DNA from 3 places in the Streptomyces sp. NPDC020299 genome. Region 3 is predicted to be linked to each of the others. Evidence: riboswitches for the same ligand, from Rfam matches in the RefSeq annotation. Region 3 holds a riboswitch; each other region holds the start of a gene.
The links. Region 3 has a riboswitch for S-adenosylmethionine ahead of ACH45E_RS05810 (DUF3293 domain-containing protein). Riboswitches for the same ligand answer to the same signal wherever they lie in the genome.

Region 1: linked by a shared signal. The riboswitch ahead of thrC (threonine synthase) and the one ahead of ACH45E_RS05810 (DUF3293 domain-containing protein) in region 3 are both predicted to bind S-adenosylmethionine.
Region 2: linked by a shared signal. The riboswitch ahead of ACH45E_RS12615 (aminotransferase class V-fold PLP-dependent enzyme) and the one ahead of ACH45E_RS05810 (DUF3293 domain-containing protein) in region 3 are both predicted to bind S-adenosylmethionine.

Annotation. Positions count from the first base shown of each region.
Region 1 is NZ_JBIRWL010000029.1:37,645-44,118, reverse strand. It holds gene otsB (trehalose-phosphatase) at 1-726, shown strand, start outside; gene ACH45E_RS42260 (trehalose-6-phosphate synthase) at 990-2,426, opposite strand; gene ACH45E_RS42255 (glucosyl-3-phosphoglycerate synthase) at 2,520-3,464, opposite strand; SAM riboswitch class I at 3,608-3,771, shown strand; gene thrC (threonine synthase) at 3,790-5,073, shown strand; gene ACH45E_RS42245 (ubiquitin-like small modifier protein 1) at 5,070-5,345, shown strand; gene ACH45E_RS42240 (cold-shock protein) at 5,816-6,022, shown strand; gene groL (chaperonin GroEL) at 6,353-6,474, shown strand, end outside.
Region 2 is NZ_JBIRWL010000004.1:271,383-277,856, reverse strand. It holds gene ACH45E_RS12635 (cytochrome bc complex cytochrome b subunit) at 1-195, shown strand, start outside; gene trpD (anthranilate phosphoribosyltransferase) at 334-1,398, shown strand; gene ACH45E_RS12625 (PRC-barrel domain-containing protein) at 1,501-1,857, shown strand; gene ACH45E_RS12620 (hypothetical protein) at 1,885-2,055, shown strand; SAM riboswitch class IV at 2,133-2,249, shown strand; gene ACH45E_RS12615 (aminotransferase class V-fold PLP-dependent enzyme) at 2,413-3,774, shown strand; gene ACH45E_RS12610 (Lrp/AsnC ligand binding domain-containing protein) at 4,121-4,402, opposite strand; gene ACH45E_RS12605 (rhomboid family intramembrane serine protease) at 4,399-5,154, opposite strand; gene ACH45E_RS12600 (hypothetical protein) at 5,310-5,549, shown strand; gene ACH45E_RS12595 (NYN domain-containing protein) at 5,584-6,474, shown strand, end outside.
Region 3 is NZ_JBIRWL010000002.1:358,112-364,585, reverse strand. It holds gene ACH45E_RS05835 (aminotransferase class I/II-fold pyridoxal phosphate-dependent enzyme) at 1-575, opposite strand, end outside; gene ACH45E_RS05830 (MarR family transcriptional regulator) at 749-1,240, shown strand; gene ACH45E_RS05825 (peptidoglycan-binding domain-containing protein) at 2,020-2,373, shown strand; gene ACH45E_RS05820 (TetR/AcrR family transcriptional regulator) at 2,388-3,167, opposite strand; gene ACH45E_RS05815 (MFS transporter) at 3,389-5,101, shown strand; gene ACH45E_RS05810 (DUF3293 domain-containing protein) at 5,133-5,606, opposite strand; SAM riboswitch class IV at 5,652-5,766, opposite strand; gene ACH45E_RS05805 (SpoIIE family protein phosphatase) at 5,816-6,474, opposite strand, start outside.

The sequences.
Region 1 (6,474 bases), on a different contig from region 3:
GCCCCGATCGTCGCGGACCCCGACCAGGCCCGCGCCCACCCGGAGGCCGTCCCCGCGCTCGCCGCCCTCGCCCCGAAGGTGGCCGCCGTCGCCGTGGTCACCGGCCGCCCGGCCGGCGTCGCGGTGCGGTACGGCGGCTTCGCGGGCGTTCCCGGCCTGGAGCACCTCGTCGTCCTCGGCCACTACGGCGCCGAACGCTGGGACGCCGTCACCGGCACCGTCAACGCCCCCGCCCCACACCCCGGCGTCACCGCCGTCCGCGCCGAACTGCCCGGCTTCCTCGACCGCATCGGCGCCTGGCGCGGCACCTGGATCGAGGAGAAGGGGCGGGCCGTCGCCGTGCACACCCGCCGCGCCGACGACCCGCAGGCCGCCTTCGAGGCCCTGCGCGGACCCCTCACCGACCTCGCCGCCCGCAACGGCCTGATCGTCGAGCCCGGCCGCATGGTCCTCGAACTCCGCCCGCCCGGCATGGACAAGGGCGTCGCCCTCCTGGAGTACGTCCGCGAGGCCGGCGCCGAGTCCGTCCTCTACGCCGGCGACGACCTCGGCGACCTCCCCGCCTTCGCCGCCGTCGACAAACTCCGCTCCGACGGCGTCCCCGGCCTCCTGGTCTGCAGCGGCAGCACCGAGGTCACCGAACTCGCCGAACGCGCGGACCTGGTGGTGGACGGCCCCGAGGGAGTCATGGCACTACTGCGGGGGATCGCAGCGGCGCTGAACTGAGCAAGAGCGCCACCGCTCCCCGCGCACGGCCGACAGCGGCAAGCACTGCCCCCCCTCGCCCCGAACCGGCCGCCTGCCGTCGTACAGCGGCCCGCCGCCGGTCGTCCGCGACGGCGTCACCGGTCGCCCGCTCGGTGGCCCGCTTCGGCGGGGCCGAGGCGCCGCAGGTGTCCGCTGCTCGTCTCGCCCGGCCGCAGCCGCCGCCCAGCCGTCCACGACAGCGTCACCCGCCGCCCAGCCTCGGCGGTCCGCCCCGGCAGGGGTCACGCGTCCAGTTCGTGCAGCTGGTCCAGGAACCACTGGGCCGGCGGCAGCGCCGTCGCCGCGGCGGTGAGGCGCTTCGTACGCTCCGCGCGTTCGCCGTCCGGCAGGGTGAGCGCCTGGTGGAGGGCGTGGGCCGTGCCCGTGATGTCGTACGGGTTGACCGTGAGCGCGTCCTCGCCCAGTTCCTCGTACGCGCCCGCCTCCCGCGACAGGACCAGGACGCAGCCCGCGTCGGAGACGACCGGGATCTCCTTGGCGACCAGGTTCATGCCGTCCCGGATGGGGTTGACCAGGGCCACGTCGGCCAGCCGGTACGCGGCCAGGGAGCGGGCGAAGTCATCCTTGACGTGGAGGACGACCGGGGTCCAGTCCGGCGTGCCGTACGCGGAGTTGATCTCCTCCGCCACCCGCTGCACCTCGGCCGTGTAGTCGCGGTACACCGCGAGGTCCTGCCGCGAGGGGTAGGCGAAGGCCACGTGCACCACCCGCTCACGCCACTCCGGGTGGTCGTCGAGGAGCTGCCGGTAGGCCAGCAGCCCGCGCACGATGTTCTTCGACAGCTCGGTGCGGTCGACCCGGACGATCGTCTTCCGGGCCTTTCCGCCGGGCGCCGCACCGATCTCCGCCCGCAGCGCCGTCATCCGCTCGGCCACGTCCGCCCGGTGCGCCCGCTCGCGCAGGAAGTCCGCGTCCGCGCCGAGACCGTGCACCCCGATACGCGTACCGGAGGGAATGCCGGGGCCGAGGATCTCGTGACAGCAGGCGGTGAACGCGTCCGCCCAGCGCCTGGTGAGGAACGCCGCCCGGTCCGCGCCCAGGATCCCGCCGAGCAGCTCGGCCGCGATGTCGTCGGGGAGCAGGCGGAAGTAGTCCGGCGGGGCCCAGGGGGTGTGCGAGAAGTGGCCGATGCGCAGGTCGGGGCGGAGGTGGCGGAGCATCCGGGGGGCCAGGGCCAGGTGGTAGTCCTGGACGACCACCGCCGCGCCCTCGGCCGCCTCCTCGGCCAGGGCTTCCGCGAACGCCCGGTTGTAGGCCTCGTAGGACGCCCACTGCCGCCGGAACTCCGCGTCGAAGACCGGCTCCAGCGGGGTCTGGTACAGCATGTGGTGGACGAACCACAGCACCGAGTTCGCGATGCCGTTGTACGCGTCGGAGAAGACCGTCGCGTCGATGTCGAGCATCCGCACGTGCTGCCCGCCGGTCGCGTCCACGGACAGCCGCCGGCCGCCGTGGGAGCGGCGCACGGCCTCCCGGTCGGCGTCGCTCAGCGCGGCGCACACCCACATCGCGTTCGCGTCCGGCCCGATGGCCGACAGCCCCGAGACCAGCCCGCCACCACCCCGCTTGGCGTGCAGCGAGCCATCCTCGCGTACCTCGTACGACACCGGGCCGCGGTTGGACGCGACCAGCACTTCAGCACCCTGCGTGGAAGCCATGGAAGCCATGAGTCTCAACCTAGCCCGGCCCGGAAACGCTCAAACGTGCGTTCCCTCCCATGGGGAGTGACATGGACGGGATGCGGCCGGAAGTCAGGCCACCCGTCGCGCCGCGTACTCCGCGATCTCCACCATCGGCGGCCGCTCCTCCGTGTCCACGGAGAACGTGCGCGGCTCGAAGCCGTCCTCGCCCCGCTCGAACTGGGTGAGGGAGGGCCGGATCAGATGCCCGCGGGCCAGCCGGAGCTGGGCGGTGCGGTAGATGGCGGCCGCCATCCGGCCCAGCGCCTGCCCGTCCTGGTGGCGGTGCTTGCGCACCCCCACGTCCACCTGGGCGAGGGCGTCCAGGCCGACCAGATGCAGCGCGTCGACCAGCATGCCCAGCTCCACCCCGTACCCGACGGGGAAGGGCAGCTGTTCGAGGAGGGAGCGGCGGGCCGCGTACTCCCCGCCCAGCGGCTGCACGAAGCCGGCCAGTTGCGGCCAGTGCATGTTGAGCAGGGGGCGCGCCATCAGCTCGGTGACCCGGCCGCCCTGTCCCCTCGCGCCGCCGAGCGGACGGTCGTACATGCCCTTGACCAGGTCCACGTCCGGGTCGGTCAGCAGCGGGCCGACGATCCCCGAGACGAAGTCGGAGGAGAACTCCCGCAGGTCGGCGTCGATGAAGCAGACGATGTCCCCGCCGGTGACGAGGAGCGAGCGCCACAGGACCTCGCCCTTGCCGGGTACGGCCGGGATCCGTGGCAGGACGGCGTCGCGGTGGACGACCCGGGCGCCCGCGGCGGCGGCCACCTCGGAGGTACGGTCGGTCGACCCCGAGTCCACGACGACTATCTCGTCGACGAGCGGGACCTGCCGCATCAGGTCGTGACGGATGATCGCGACGATGTCGCCGACCGTCTCCTCCTCGTTGAGCGCGGGCAGCACGACACTGACCGACTGGCCCGTGCGCTGCTTCGCGGCCAGGATCTGGTGGAGCGGACGATCGGTCACGGACCAGGAGCGGGTGCTCAGCCAGCGCTCTACTTCCTCCAGCACGGTGGGCGGCTCCTCACTGTTTGTCTCGCGGTTCGGACGACTATCTCAACTGTCCCGGCCTTCGGTTACAGTCTTGGACAACGCGGATGACCATCGCATGTCCGAGGCCACCGCTGTTCACAACCGCACACACAACCGCATACCGCTCATCCAGAGGGGCAGAGGGACACGGCCCGATGAAGCCCCGGCAACCCTCCAGTCGGTTCTCGTAGATCAGTGACCAGTCCTGATCGTTCCGCGAGGCTCCCCGGCTCGGGAAGGTGCCAAATCCGTCTCACGGCGAGATGCGTCGTGAGGAAGATGAGGAGAAAGGGCCTCGCCTCACATGGCTGCGCAGACTGTTGCAAGCACCACTGACTCCACCGTAGACCTCGGCCCCGCCGCGGCTCTGAGCTGTCGCGAATGCGGCCACCGGGTGCCGCTCGGACCGGTCTTCGCCTGCGAGGAGTGTTTCGGCCCGCTCGAGATCGCCTACGACTTCTCGGCCTACGACACCGAGGAACTCCGCCGGCGCATCGAGGCGGGCCCCGCGAACATCTGGCGTTACGCGCCTCTTCTGCCCGTCCCTGCCGACGTGGCGACCAAGCCGAACATCAACCCCGGCTGGACCGCCCTCGTCAAGGCCGACAACCTGGCCCGCGAGCTCGGCGTGACCGGCGGTCTGTACGTGAAGGACGACTCCGGCAACCCGACGCACTCCTTCAAGGACCGCGTGGTCGCCCAGGCGCTGGAGGCGGCGCGCGCCTTCGGTTTCACCACCCTCTCCTGCTCCTCCACCGGCAACCTGGCCGGCGCGGTCGGTGCCGCGGCGGCGCGGGCCGGCTTCCGTTCCTGTGTGTTCATCCCGCACGACCTGGAGCAGGGCAAGGTCGTCATGGCCGCGGTCTACGGCGGCGAGCTCGTCGGCATCGAGGGCAACTACGACGACGTGAATCGTTTCTGCTCCGAGCTGATCGGCGACCCGGCGGGCGAGGGCTGGGGCTTCGTCAACGTCAACCTGCGGCCGTACTACGCGGAGGGGTCCAAGACCCTGGCGTACGAGATCTGCGAGCAGCTCGGCTGGCAGCTCCCCGACCAGATCGTCGTGCCGATCGCCTCCGGCTCGCAGCTCACCAAGATCGACAAGGGGCTCCAGGAGCTGATCAAGCTCGGCCTGGTCGAGGACAAGCCGTACAAGATCTTCGGCGCCCAGGCCGAGGGCTGCTCGCCGGTGTCCACCGCGTACAAGGCCGGCCACGACGTCGTACGCCCGCAGAAGCCGAACACCATCGCCAAGTCCCTCGCCATCGGCAACCCGGCGGACGGGCCGTACGTCCTCGACATCGCGCGCCGCACGGGCGGGGCGGTGGAGGATGTGACGGACGAGCAGGTGGTGGACGCCATCAAGCTGCTGGCCCGCACGGAGGGCATCTTCGCGGAGACCGCGGGCGGTGTGACGGTCGGCGTCACCCAGAAGCTGATCAAGGACGGCGTCCTCGACCCGACCAAGACGACCGTCGTCCTCAACACGGGCGACGGCCTCAAGACCCTGGACGCGGTGGCAGGCACCGGCCTGACCGCCACGATCCGCCCCAACCTCGATTCGTTCCGAGAGGCAGGCCTCGCATGAGCGTGACCGTCCGTATCCCGACCATCCTGCGCACCTATACGGGCGGCCGGGCCGAGGTCCAGGCCGAGGGTGCGACCCTCGCCGACGTCATCTCCGACCTGGAGAAGAACCACACCGGCATCGCCGCCCGCGTCCTGGACGACCAGGGCAAGCTGCGCCGCTTCGTCAATGTGTACGTCAACGACGACGACGTGCGTTTTGAACAGGGTCTGGAAACGGCGACGCCGGACGGCGCGGGCGTCTCGATCATTCCGGCCGTCGCCGGCGGCTGACGCGCCCGACGCGCCCTGACGCGGCTGACCGAATGACAGAACATTACCGTCGGTAACTCAGGTTACCGAGCGTTCATCGAATTGCCCCCTCCGCGTGAGAAGCGGAGGGGGCAATTCAATGTGGTTGAGCGCGGTACAGTTGGGGAACGCGCTTCTGAACCCCGGGTCGAGAACCCCGGATTCGCACCGCACACCCGACAAGATGTAGCCAAAGTGTGCGTGTGTTTTGCGCCTTATGCGCCTTTTATGGGGTCCGACTTGCCCCGGATTCAGCCGAATTTTTGGCAGATTCCCGACCGCGCCCGTCCAGATTTCTCGTCCGATTGACCTGTTGCAGACGGCAGTTGGACAGATACATTCAGCCGCGGTCGACGCGTTCCGGCGCACGCCCCCAATCCTTGGGGGGTGAGGTCTGACCCGGATCCGCGAAGTGTGGATCTGTGCAAGGGCCAGTAATAGGGGAGTTAGGCATGGCTCAGGGCACCGTCAAGTGGTTCAACGCGGAGAAGGGGTACGGCTTCATCGCGGTCGACGGTGGTGCGGATGTATTCGTCCACTACAGCGCGATCCAGATGGACGGTTACCGCACCCTGGAAGAGGGTCAGCGAGTCGATTTCGAGATCTCGCAGGGCCAGAAGGGGCCGCAGGCGGACATGGTCCGGCTGGCGACCAGCTGAAGCACGCGCCGACTGACAGCGACTGACAGCGACGTTCTTCTGTACATCTTCGAAGGGCTCGTACCTCCCGGGTGCGAGCCCTTCGGCCTGCCCGCGACGCCGTGCGTGCCCGCTGTTCACCTGGGGATCCGCTCGAGCCGCTTGCACTCGGCATGGGCGAGTGCTAATCATTGGCGTTAGCACTCTGAAGGTGAGAGTGACAACGAAGGACCGGGTCGGTGAGGCCCGCAGGCCAAGTGGGGCAAGGAACCACGGGGTCCGCGAGCCGTCCGTCGCGGGCGCGGGCGCGGTCCGAGGGAATCACCCCCAGTCCTGGAGGGACCACTTCACATGGCCAAGATCATCGCGTTCGACGAGGAGGCGCGGCGCGGCCTCGAGCGCGGCATGAACCAGCTCGCGGACGCCGTGAAGGTGACGCTCGGCCCCAAGGGCCGCAACGTCGTCCTCGAGAA
Region 2 (6,474 bases), on a different contig from region 3:
CTCACGGCTCACAACCAGTACGAGCCGGCCGAGATCGGCCCGACGGTCGACGAGAACGGCGTCGAGCGGAAGATCAAGGGCTCCGAGAAGCTGCGCGCCAAGCTCAGCAACGCCTACTACGGCGAGGACAACCAGATCCCGAAGCCGAGTGTGGAGGAGTACAAGGAGATCACGAGCGGCCACGGCCACCACTGATCGCTGCGCACGCCACGCCACGCGCGAAGGGCCCCGTCCGGTGTTCGGACGGGGCCCTTCGCCGTGCCCCGGCCTGGATAGGGTGGCAGCACACTCTTCTACGACGACACACTCTTCTACGACCACCAGGAGCGGCTGATGAGCGCTGTGACCCCCGCTGGAGGCGACACCGCGGCGGGCCGTTCCTGGCCCGAGGTACTGAACGCCCTGCTGTACGGCCGCGACCAGAGCGCCGACGCGACGGCCTGGGCGATGGACCAGATCATGCGCGGCGAGGCCACCGACGCGCAGATCGCCGGCTTCGTGGTCGCGCTGCGTGCCAAGGGCGAGACCGTCGAGGAGATCACCGGTGTGGTCCGGGCGATGTACGAGCACGCCAACGTCATCGAGGTGTCGGGCCGCACGGTCGACATCGTGGGCACCGGCGGCGACGGCGCCAAGACGGTGAACATCTCCACGATGTCGGCGCTCGTGGTGGCCGGCACGGGCGCGAAGGTCGTCAAGCACGGCAACCGGGCGGCCTCCTCGGCGTCGGGCTCGTCGGACGTCCTGGAGAAGCTGGGCGTCAATCTGGACCTGACGCCCCAGCGGGTGGCCGAGGTCGCCGAGGAGGCGGGCATCACCTTCTGCTTCGCGGTGAAGTTCCACCCGGCGCTGCGTCATGTGGCCGCCGCGCGCGGCCAGCTGGGCATCCGGACGGTCTTCAACGCCCTCGGGCCGCTGACCAACCCGGCGAAGGTGAAGGCACAGGCGGTCGGCGTCGCGGACCCCCGGCTGGCGCCGATGATCGCGGGTGTCCTGGCCGAACGCGGCAACTCCTCCCTGGTCTTCCGCGGCGACGACGGCCTCGACGAGCTGACCACGACGGCCACGTCCCACGTCTGGGTCGTGCGCGACGGCAAGGTCACCGAGGAGCGCTTCGACCCGCGCGACGTAGGCATCGAGCTGGTGCCGGTTCAGGCCCTGCGCGGCGGTGACCCGTCGTACAACGCCGAGGTCGCCCTGAGACTCCTCGACGGCGAGACGGGCCCCGTACGGGACGCCGTGCTGCTGAACTCGGCGGCGGCCCTGGTGGCCCTGGACCCGGCTCAGGAGCCGCTGGCCGAGCAGCTGAGCGCCGGGATGCGCAAGGCGGCCGATTCGATCGACTCCGGCTCGGCCAGACGGACCCTGGAGCGCTGGGTGGCCGCGAGCAACGCGTAACGCCGGAGGGCCGCGGGAGTACAGTGAAGAGGTGGTAGCTCTCCCGCGGCCGCTCCGCTTTCCCCTGCGGTGTCCGGGAGGGCGGGCCGCGAGGAGCGAGGCATGATCCACTCAGCCGATATCCGCGAGTGGCGCAACCGCGACGTGATCGATCCCAGGGGCCGCAAGATCGGGGCCCTCGAAGCGGTCTACCTGGACACCACCGACGACACGCCCGCCATGGTCACCGTCCGCACCGGGATGCCGACCCGGCATCGGCTCGTCTTCGTCCCGCTCGACGAGGCGACCCTCGGACCCGGTTACGTGCGGGTGGCCCACGCCCGCGGGCAGGTGAAGAAGTCGCCGTCCATCGGCATGGACGACGTCCTCCCGGCCGAGCGGGAACACGAGATCTTCGAACACTACGACAGGCCCTACGAGGCCGGTGCCGCACGCGGGCGCCGTCTCGCGCGCGGCTGACCGGTCTGCCGGAGGATGTGGTCACCCATGGCGCTCTTCCTGTTCCTGATCATCGTGGCGATCGTCCTGGGACTCGTCGGCGTGGCGAACGGGTTGTTCTACCTCCTGGTCATCGGCGCGGTGGTCCTGGCGCTGGACCTGGTGCTGTTCGGTATGCGCTGGTCCCGGCGCTCGCATCGGCACCACTTCGTCCGCTGACCTCGACGCGAGGCGGGTGTCCCGCGATCCGGACACGGGTTGCGGGCCGGTGATCGGCTCGCGTACGTTCTTTCGCAGGTCATGAGTGACAGTCATGAGGCCCCGGCCGACTGTCCGGCAACCCTCCGTCCGTGGCGGGGTGCCCCGGGTGAAGACCAGGCCGCAGGCAGCGAGGTCTGCGGCAAGCGCGGACCCCTCGCACGCCAGGGGTCCTGGTCGTCGAGGGAGCCTTCCGTGAGCAAGCGAATGCGATAGGGCGCCGAGCCCCGCCTCCGCATACCCCTTTCACCCTGTCGGCGCTGGAGCACCCGTTCGCTCGCGTCGGCGATCTCCGCCTGCTTTCACGGGAGTACACCCATGTCCGTCTCCGCTCTTGCCGCCGACCAGTCCGTCTGTGCCCCGCTGCCCGTGCTGGGCCGGGACGTCACCGTGCCGCTCGTCACCGGCGGCGAGGTCTCCTACGCCGCGCTCGACTACGCGGCCAGCGCCCCCGCGCTCCAGCGGGTCTGGGACGACGTGGCCGCGTACGCCCCGTACTACGGCAGCGTGCACCGGGGCGCCGGTTACCTCTCGCAGCTGTCCACCGACCTCTTCGAGAACGCCCGGAAGACCGTCGCCGAGTTCCTCGACTGCCGGGACGACGACCAGGTGGTCTTCACCCGGTCCACCACGGACTCCCTCAACCTGCTCGCCCGCGCGCTGCCCGCCGACTGCCAGGTCTTCGTCTTCGAGACCGAGCACCACGCCTCGCTGCTGCCCTGGCAGGACGCCCGGGTCACCTGCCTCGACGCCCCGCGCACCCCGCGGCAGGCCGTCGAGACGCTGGAGCGGGCCCTGGCCGACCGCGACCCCTACGGTCCGGCCCTGGTGTGCGTCACCGGCGCCTCGAACGTCACCGGCGAGCTGTGGCCGGTCCGCGAGCTGGCCGCCGCCGCCCACGCGCACGGCGCCCGGATCGTCCTGGACGCCGCCCAGCTGGCCCCGCACCACCCGGTGTCCGTCCGGGACCTCTACGTCGACTGGGTCGCCTTCTCCGGGCACAAGCTGTACGCCCCGTTCGGCTCCGGCGTCCTCGCCGGTCGCGCCGACTGGCTCCAGGCTGCCGAGCCGTACCTCGCGGGCGGCGGCGCCAGCCGCAAGGTCAGCCGGCGTGACGACGGGGGAGTGGACGTGGAGTGGCACGACAGCGCCGCCCGCCACGAGGCCGGCTCCCCGAACGTCATCGGCGCCTACTCCATCGCCTCGGCCTGCAAGGCACTCACCGAGGCGGGCTTCGACACCCTGGTCGCCCGGGAGGAGTACCTGATCGGGAAGGTCCGCGCGGGCCTCGCCGAGGTCCCCGAGGTCCGGGTCCTCTCCCTCTTCGGCGACGACGCCCCGCGCGTCGGCGTCATCTCCTTCGTCGTCGACGGCTGGAACAGCTCGCACTTCGCCGCCGCCCTCTCCGCCGAGTACGGCATCGGCGTCCGCGACGGCCTGTTCTGCGCCCACCCCCTCCTGCGCACCCTGCTCGGCAGCGACCCGCAGACCCAGGGCGAGTGCGGCGCCCCCGAGGCCGCACCCGGCGAGAAGTCCCTCAACGCCATCCGCGTCAGCTTCGGCGCGGGCACGCCGGACGAGCACGTGGAGCGGTTCGTCGGCGCGGTCCGCGAGCTCGTACGCACCGGCGCGAAGTGGAACTACCGCACCGAGAACGGCCGTTGCGTGCCGGCCGTCTGATCACCGCCGCCACCTCCGGACCCGCGGGCGAGCACGGCGGCCGGTCCCGGGGCCGCCGCCCCGCTCGTCGCGGGCGGCGTGGTCCGCACGGGCTGCTGCCCGCGCGGCTCCCGGTGGCGGGCAGTCCCCGCAGGCGGCCGAAGCGCGGTTCGCGGTCCGGCCGGCGACGGCACCAAGGCGTGGTCGTACGACCCGGCCCCGGGCGGCCTCCTCCGCATGGCGGCGTCCGGCGGCACCGCCATGCGCGCGGCGACGACGGCGTGCGGGCGTTCGGCCTGGACGGCCCCGCTCACCGGCGTCGACGGGGTACCGGCCCTTTCCCGCGACCTGATCCGCCGGGCAGGCCCTAGTTGTCCAGCCCGATCGCGAAGGCCGCCTCGAGGTCGTGCTGGGAGTAGGTGCGGAACGCCACGTGGGTGTCGGTGCCCTCGACGCCGGGGATCTTGCTGATCTTGCCGGGGATGACATCCGCCAGGTTCTCGTGCTGGCGTACGCGGACCATGGCGATCAGGTCGTAGGTGCCGGTGACGGAGAAGACCTCGCTGACGCTGTCCAGCGCGGCGATCTGCTCCGCGATCTCGGGGATCCGGTCCACGCTGGTCTTGATGAGCACGATCGCGGTGATCACGGCTGGTTCTCTCCCTCGGGGGCCGGAGCTGGGGCGGGCTCAACTTTAGGGCAGGCCCTCATGGCCCGCCCGAACAGCACCCACGCGAGGACGAAGCCCAGTCCGAAGCCCACCAGGTGGGCCAGGTACGCCACGCCCGGGCCCTGGACGGCCCGGCGTGCCGCCAGCCATTGCAGGGCCGCCCAGAAGGGCAGGACGACCCAGGCGGGGAAGCGCAGCGGGAGAAAGAACAGAAAGGGGAGGAGACTGGTGACGCGGGCACCGGGGAACAGGTAGAGGAACGCGCCGAGCACCGCCGAGATCGCCCCCGACGCCCCGACCAGGGACTGCTCGGAGGTGGCGTTGGCGGCGGCGTAGCCGAGCAGCGCCAGGTAGCCGCAGCCGAGATAGAAGAGGGTGAACCGCACGCGGCCCATCCGTTCCTCGGTCATCGCCCCGAAGACGTAGAGGAAGAGCATGTTGCCCAGCAGATGCACCCAGCTGCCGTGCACGAACAGTGCCGTGGCCGGGGTGAGGACCGCCCGGGCCGGGCCGTCGAAGAGCTCGGCGGGGATCACGCCCCAGTGCCGGAAGTAGGCCCGCTGGGCGGCGAGCAGTCCGTCGCCGGAGCCGTACTCCGGATTCAGCCCGGCCGCCGGCCCGACCAGGAAGAGCAGGCAGCACAGGACGATCAGGGCGTACGTCATCGGCGCCGGCGAGCGCCGGACCCGCTCCAGGGTCCCGCCGGCCGCCGCGCTCCAGTTGCTGATCATGGACACAGAGCATGACGTAACCGGACGCAAGCGAACAGACCGCCTCGCCGCCGTGGACGGACGGGCGGCGAGTACCCGCCAGGCCGTAGGGTTACGAGCCACACGCGTCGCCGAGAGGACGCGTCACGGACACTAGAAGGAAGCGAACAGTCACGATGCCGGTTCCCCTGCCGACCGACCAGACCCGGTGGCGCTGCACGCTCTGCGGCAACCTCACCCGCTTCGACGTGACCCGCTCGTCGAAGGTCGTCGAGTACATCCACCTCGACCTCGCCGGTGCGCCGAAGGTGGAGGAGCGCGAGGTGGTCAGTGAGACCATCGAGTCGGTGCGCTGCCGCTGGTGCAACGCGGTGGACCAGGTGGAACTCGTGGACAGGCCGGGCGCCGACTCCTGAACGGAGCGGTCGCGCATGTAGTGGGGTGTGACGGATGGTGGAGACCACAGGCGGGGGGCCGGGCGACGGCACCGCCGAGGTGCTTGACCGCCCGCTGCCCGACGGCGTGCGACGGCGGGTCGTGCAGATCGTCTCGGACGGCTTCGGCGGGCTGACGGTCGCCGAACTGCCCGCACAGCTCAGACAGTACGCCCGTTTCGCCCCCAATCGCCGCGCCAAGTTCGCCGGCAACGCGATGGCGGCGGCCCTGGAGACCGACCCGCTGTTCCGGCAGCGCATCGGGGAGAAGCTCAGAGAGGCCCAGCCGGAACTCGCCGGCGCCCTCGACTCAGGCTCCCCGCCCCCGGCCGCGGACCCGCTCGATGTGGCGGCCGCGGCCTATGTACTGCGCCCCGCCGGCTGGGTGAAGCTGGTGACCGCGGCCGGCGAGGAGGCCCAGCGGGCGGACGCCGAGCGCGCCGACGAGGAGAGCCGCGCCGAACTGGAGCGGCTGCGCGAGGAGCTCGACCGGGCCCGTGAGCAGACCCGGGCCGAGACCGAGCGGCTGCGCGTCGAGCTGGACACGGCCAAGAAGGAAGCCGAGTCGCTGCACCGCAAGCTCCGCGCCGCCCTCAGCGACGTCAAGCGCGGCGAGGCGGCACTGCGCAAGACGCAGAGCGAGATCGAGACCGTACGCGCCGAGGGGCACGCCCAGGTGTCCGCCGCGGAGAGCGAGACCCGGCGGCTCAAGGCCCGCCTGGGCGAGGCCGAGGCCGCGCTGGAGGTCACGCGCAGAGCAGCGCGCGAGGGGCGCAGTGTCGAGGACATGCGCGTCCGGCTGCTCCTTGACACCCTTCTGGACGCGACCCAGGGGCTGCGCCGGGAGCTGGCGTTGCCGCCCGTGTCGGTGCGGCCGGCGGAGACGGTGGACGCGGTCGAACCGGGA
Region 3 (6,474 bases):
ACGACGGTGCCCACGTCACCGGTGCGCAGCAGGTCCTCCAGGGCGTCGAGGTCCATGCGGCCCCGGCCGTCGGTGCGGACCGGGTGGCCCTTCATGCCCAGGACATGGCACATGCGGCCGTGCGTGTAGTGGGCCTCGGCACTGTAGGCGACGCCCTGTCCGGGGTGGAGTTCGCGCGCGACGAAGAGTGCTTCGAGGTTGGCGATCGTGCCGCTGGTGGTGAGGTGGCCGAGGTGGGCGTCGTAGCCGAACATCGCGGCCAGCTGTGCGACGGCCTCGCGTTCCATCCGTGCGGTGGCGGGGCCGCCGTCCAGGGCGTGGTTGTTCGGGTTGATCAGCATCGCGGCGAGGTAGCCGACCACGGCGGCCGGGTGCGGGGGCTTGAGCATCTGGCCGGCGTAGCGCGGGTGGAAGAAGGGGTAGTTGTCGCTCAGCCGCCCGGTGAACTCCTCGAACGCCTCGCCGAACCTGTCGTCTTCGACCAGGACGGAGGCGTGTGCCGGGTAGGGGCCGAAGGTGTCGGCCCATTCCTGTATCGCGTCGGTGGCTCGGCCCAGCCAGTACTGCAGGTCCACTGGTCTCTCCCTCTTCCCTGGCATCTCCGGTGAGGTGGCGCGTGTCCACCATAGAATTTCGCTGATCAGTCAGCAATTGACTGCTCAGCAATTGAGACATCAGTAGGTGATGGAACAGTAAACTCGCGTGGAGGGGCCCTTCCGGGCCGGCACCGACTGGAGGGCTCGACCAGGTGAAAGACGCGATCCGGACGGACGACGAAGCCGCCGCCCGCGCCGCCAGCAGCGCGCTCGTCCACGACTTCGGGCTGCTGATCAAGTCCGCCACCCGCCTTGAGCAGCGGATCGACACGGCGCTGCGGCAGGAGTGCGGTATCAGCCACACGATGATGGAGGTGCTGATCAGACTCTGCCGACAGCCCGGTGAAGAGGTCTCGCAGCGACAGCTGGCCGACGACCTCACGCTCACGAGCAGCGGCACCACCCGTCTGATCGACCGCATGGAGGAAGCCGGCCTGGTCCGCCGCCTGCCGTCTCCCGAGGACCGCAGAGTGGCCCTGGTCGAACCGACCCGGCAGGGCCGTGCGGCCTTCCTCCGGGCCGCGGATGTCCACGCCCGCGTCGTCCAGCGGTACTTCGTCGACCCACTGGACCCCGGGGACTACACCCGGCTGACCCATGCGCTGGGCGAGATCGACACCGCACTGCGCGAGGACGCCGGGTGAGAGACCGCCGGCACCCGGGGCGCACCGGGCAAGCGCCGGCGCCTACCGGTCGCGGCCGACCGGCCCCGGCGGATTGAGACAACCCCGGACGGACTGCGTATCCCGCAGAAGGAAACGGGTGTCCCACGGATGTGGGCCGAGGAGGACTGCCGATGGACCGCGACGGCCCCGCACCACAGCCCTCCCTCGCGTCGGAGCGTGAGGCCGGGGAGAGGCTGCAGGACTCCTTCCAGGCGATCCTGGACGCCCTCGACGCCGCGCGGGCCGAGCTTCACGTCGTGGACGCAGGCCAGGGAACAGCGAGTTCGCCGTGGTCCTTCGAGCACCACGGCGAAACGGCCGGGGGCCGCGTCCGCACAGATCCTTCCAGTGCCCCCTCACCTCCCCCTCCGCACCCTCCGCACCCTCCGCACCCTCCGCACCCTCCACACCCGCCGCAGCCGCCGTCGCCCGCGTATCCGCCGCGGACTCAGTGGACGGGGAGTCGAGCCGCACGCCTGGTTCCCACCCCCGCGGGGGTGCAGCCGCTGTGGTCGCGCGGCATGCCAGGGGTGGCGGGAGAGCAGCCCGCCACAAGCGACGCGGGCCCGACGCGGCCCGGACCGCCGGCAGTCCGCCCCGTCCCCGGGCCTCCGTCGGCGCCTCCCATCGCCCCGCCCCATGTGCCGCCACCACGCCCGGCTCACGACCCGACGCCCCTGACGGAGGGAGGCCGGGGACATCGGCGCTCCACCGACCGGCGGCGCACCCGGATCGCCGGCGTCTTCGGGCTGGGCACCGTGAGCGGCCTGATCCTCGCCTCTTCGCTGTTCACGAACGAGCCCTCCGCGTCGACGGCACCGCCCGCGTCCCTGGGGCAACCGGAACGGCCCCTGCCCGGCGACACCCGGCTTCCCGAGATCCCGGGCACCGGGGTACTGCGTGAGGGCGACAGCGGCCACGGGGTGTACGAGTTGCAGGTACGTCTGCTCCAGATCCCGCAGATCTACGACGGCGGTGCGATCGACGGCCGCTTCGGCACGGAGGTCCGGCAGGCGGTGGCCCGGTTCCAGAAACGGTTCGGCGTCCATGGGGACGAGACCGGCGTGTACGGGGACAACACCCGCTACGCCCTCATGCTGCGCACGAAGTAGCCGCGGCCGGCCCGTCACATGCCGGCCGCCGACTCGGGCAGGTAGCTCGCCAGGCCGCGCAGGATGATCTCCAGGCCGATGTCGAACCGCCCTTCGGAGGAACCCGTCACCATCAGCCCGGACAGGGCTCGCAGGTGGGGGAAGTCCTCCGCGGGAAGCGACGCGAAGTAGTCCTGCATCTTGTCGGCCATCTCGCGCCAGTCGGGCCGGGCCGGCGAGGAACCGTCACCGTCGTGCTGGGTGGCGCGGTCCTGCCACATGCCCTCCTCCAGGACGAACCCGTCGATGTAGGTGGAGATGAGGTCACCCGCCTCCGCCGCGATGCGGTCGGGGAGCCCGGCGGTACGGAAGATGGCGAGCAACGCCTCGACGTGCGGCAGCAGTTCGGCGGTGAAGGGAACGTGGGCCATGGAGATCCTGGCCATGTCCCGGTGGGACCGCAGGCGGTGCCGTGCGGAGCGGGCGTAGTCCCGCACCTGCTCCTGCCACCGCTCCGGGGCGGGCTCGGGCATCTCGAAGCCGTCGTAGAGCCGGGTGTACATCAGTTCCAGGAGATCGCCCTTGGAGCTGACGTAGGCGTAGAGGGCGGAGACCGTGACTCCGAGTTCGGCCGCCACCTGGCGCATCGACAGTCCGTCGAGGCCCTGGCGGTCCAGCACGGTGAAGGCGGCCTCGACGACCCGCTCGCGCGACAGCGGGGTGCGCGCCGGGGCGACACGGGCACGAGCGGGGCGCTCACGCTCCCAGGGAGACGGCGGAGGGGGTTCGGGGGTGTCGGCGGCCGCGTCGGTCATGAGGACAGTCTAGGCGTCGGGAGAACAGTGTTCTCCGTCCGCGTCCGTTGCCGCTTACGCGGAGCAGCACGGGGCGAATACGCGATATATCTTGTCGGCGTCGCAGCATTGCGCTATATCTTGATGAACACCGTTCTCTGTATGAGCAGTGTTCTGCTACGGTGAACACTGTTCTCTCGCATGTCCGGTCATCCGCCTTCCCACCTCATCGAGGAGTTCCGATGTCCACCACCGGTGTCGCGTCCGTCGAGGCGCCCGCCGACTCACCAGCGCCCTACCGGTGGCGCTGGGCTGCACTCTTCGTGATCCTCGCGGCCGAGGTGATGGATCTCCTCGACGCCGTCGTCACGAACATCGCCGGCCCCTCCATGCGGGCCGACCTCGGCGGCGGTGCCTCCACTCTGCAGTGGCTGGCCGCCGCGTACACCCTCTCGATGGCCGTCGGGCTCGTCACCGGAGGGCGGCTCGGGGACATTCACGGGCGTCGCCGCATGTTCCTCGTGGGGGCCGCCGGCTTCACTCTGGGTTCGCTGCTCTGCGCGATCTCCGTGTCACCCGGGATGCTGATCGTCGCACGCGTCGTACAGGGCCTGTTCGGCGCGGTGATGCTGCCGCAGGGCCTCGGCATGATCAAGGAGATGTTCCCGCCGAAGGAGTCGCAGAAGGCCTTCGGCATGTTCGGCCCGGTCATGGGACTGTCCGCGGTGTGCGGGCCGATCCTGGCGGGCTGGCTCGTGGACGCCGATTACTTCGGCACCGGATGGCGGATGATCTTCCTGATCAACCTGCCGCTGGGTGCGGCCGCCTTCCTCGGCGCCCTGCGCTACCTGCCGAGGGGCCGGTCCGGCAGCAAGCCGCGCCTGGACATCCCCGGCATGGTCCTGGTCTCGCTGGCCGCGCTGCTCATCATCTTCCCGCTGGTGCAGGGCCGTGAGTACGACTGGCCTGTGTGGGCGTTCCTGATGATGGCCGCCTCGGTGGTCGTCTTCGTCGCCTTCGGCACGTACGAGGCGCGCCGCAGCAAGGCCGGCCAGGATCCGCTGGTCGTCCCGAGCCTCTTCCGCAAGCGTGGGTTCAGTGGCGGCATGATCCTGGGGCTGGTCTTCTTCTCGACCATGCAGGGCTTCATGCTGGTCTTCAACCTCTACACCCAGCTCGGCCTCGGATATTCGCCGCTCAAGGCCGGACTGGTGATGGTGCCCTGGTCGGGCGGCATGATCGTCGGCTTCGGGATCGCTCAGGGTGTCGCCCGGTTCGGACGGGCCGTACTGCAGGCGGGCGCACTGGTCATGGCGGCCGGTGTGTTCGGCGTGTGGCTGACCCTCGACATGGTGGGGGGCGGCGTCGGCCCCTGGCAGCTCCTGCCGGCCCTGCTCGTCACCGGCACCGGGATGGGGCTGCTCATGGCGCCGTTCTTCGACATCGTGCTCGCCAGTGTCGAACAGCACGAGACGGGCTCGGCGTCCGGCACGATGACCGCGATGCAGCAGCTCGGCGGCGCCTTCGGCGTGGCCCTTCTCGGCACCGTGTTCTTCGGTCTGCTGGGCGGCGGCGTCGCCACCGCCGTCGACCACCACTCGGCCGGCCTGCGTGGTCGACTGGCTGCCGCGCACGTGGCGCCCGCCGTCCAGGAGCGCGTCGTGGCGGACCTGCGTCAGTGCGCCTCGGACCGCGCCGTCGCCAAGGATCCTGCCGCGACCCCGGCGTCCTGCGCGCGCCTGGAGAAGGACTCGCGGTCCGCCGTGACCTCACCACAGGCCGGTGCCCGGATACCCGCCGCGCTGGACGCCACCGCGTCGTCGGCCTTCCGGAGCGGGTTCGGCTCCGTCATGAAGACGGTGCTGTGGATCGTCGACGGCATGCTCGCCCTGACCTTCCTGCTCTCGTTCCTCCTGCCGCGCCGCGCGCGCCCCGAGGAGTCCGCCGGGCACTGAGCCGTGGCCGCCCTCTCAGAGGCCGTGCACATCACCCGGTCCGACTGGACTGCCAGCCGCGTGTGAGTACCTCTTCGGGGCCGGAGCAGGAAAGGAGCCTCCATGTCGTCGTCGACCAGGCGAACACCGCGTCCTGGCCGAACTGCCGCCCCAGCGCTCGTGCTTGGTGGTCGCTCAGGCCGACGATCGCCGCGCTGACCTCGGTGTGCCTGCTGTCCGCGTCACCCCCGACAGCGGGCCACCACCGAAGTTCCCGTCGGCGCAGCAGGCCGAGCATTTCTCGGTGGGCGCGGTCGTTGTCCGGTCGGGACGCGAGACGGCCGCGAGGGTTGTGGGCCGTGACGACGTGGATGGTCTCCCCGTCCGGGGCAGGAAACGAGCCGACCGTCACCCCGCGCGGTGCCGGTGCCACTCGGACCGTGCCTTCGGGCAGTTCGATGTCCACGACCGCCTGCTGGTAGTGCGTCCACTGCGGCATCCGGGCGATCCGTGTGCCAGCGGGCATGAGGGCCTCCGTGCGAGAGGGACCCCCTTACCCGCTGGGCAGGGAGATCCGCGCTTACCCCCACAGGCCGTGGGGGCCTGGTCTTCCCTGGAGGGCACCTTGCGCGGTGGGCGAGGTTGCCGGCCGACGCTCGTCCAGGGGCGCGATCGGCTTCGTGACCGGGACGGATGCTTGCACAGGAACCGGCTGGAAGTCCAGCCGCCGAACGGTCAGGTGAGTGTGCCGGCCAGTAGCTGTTCGGTCCATACGGTCTTGCCCTCGCGGGTGTAGCGGGTGCCCCAGCGTTCGGCCATCTGGGCCACCAGGAACAGGCCGCGGCCGCCCTCGTCGGTGGTACGGGCGCGAAGCAGGTGTGGCGAGGTATGGCTGGTGTCGCTGACCTCGCACACCAGCCACCGTTCACGGATCAGCCGCAGGGTCGCGGGGCCGCCGGCGTACCGGTAGACATTGGTGACCAGTTCGCTGGCGATCAACTCGGTGGTGAACGCCAGGTGTTCCAGACCCCATTCGGTCAGCTTGGCCGAGATCAGTGCGCGGGCGCGGGCCGCGCTGGCGGGCTCCGCCGGCAGATGCCAGGAGGCGACATCGTCCGGTGGCAGCATGCGGGTGCGGGCGATCAGCAGAGCGACGTCGTCGCTGGGGCGAGACGGCACGAGCGAGTCGACCACCGCTTGGCATGTCCGTTCCAGGGCGTCCGCGGGGCGGGTGAGCGCTGCGCAGAGCCTGGTCAGAGCGGTGTCGGCGTCGATGTGGCGTTCACCGATGACTCCGTTGGTGTACAGGCACAGCAAGCTCCCCTCGGCCAGTTCGATCTCCCGGGCCTCGAACGGCAGGCCGCCCAGGCCGAGCGGCGGGCCGGCCGGCAGGT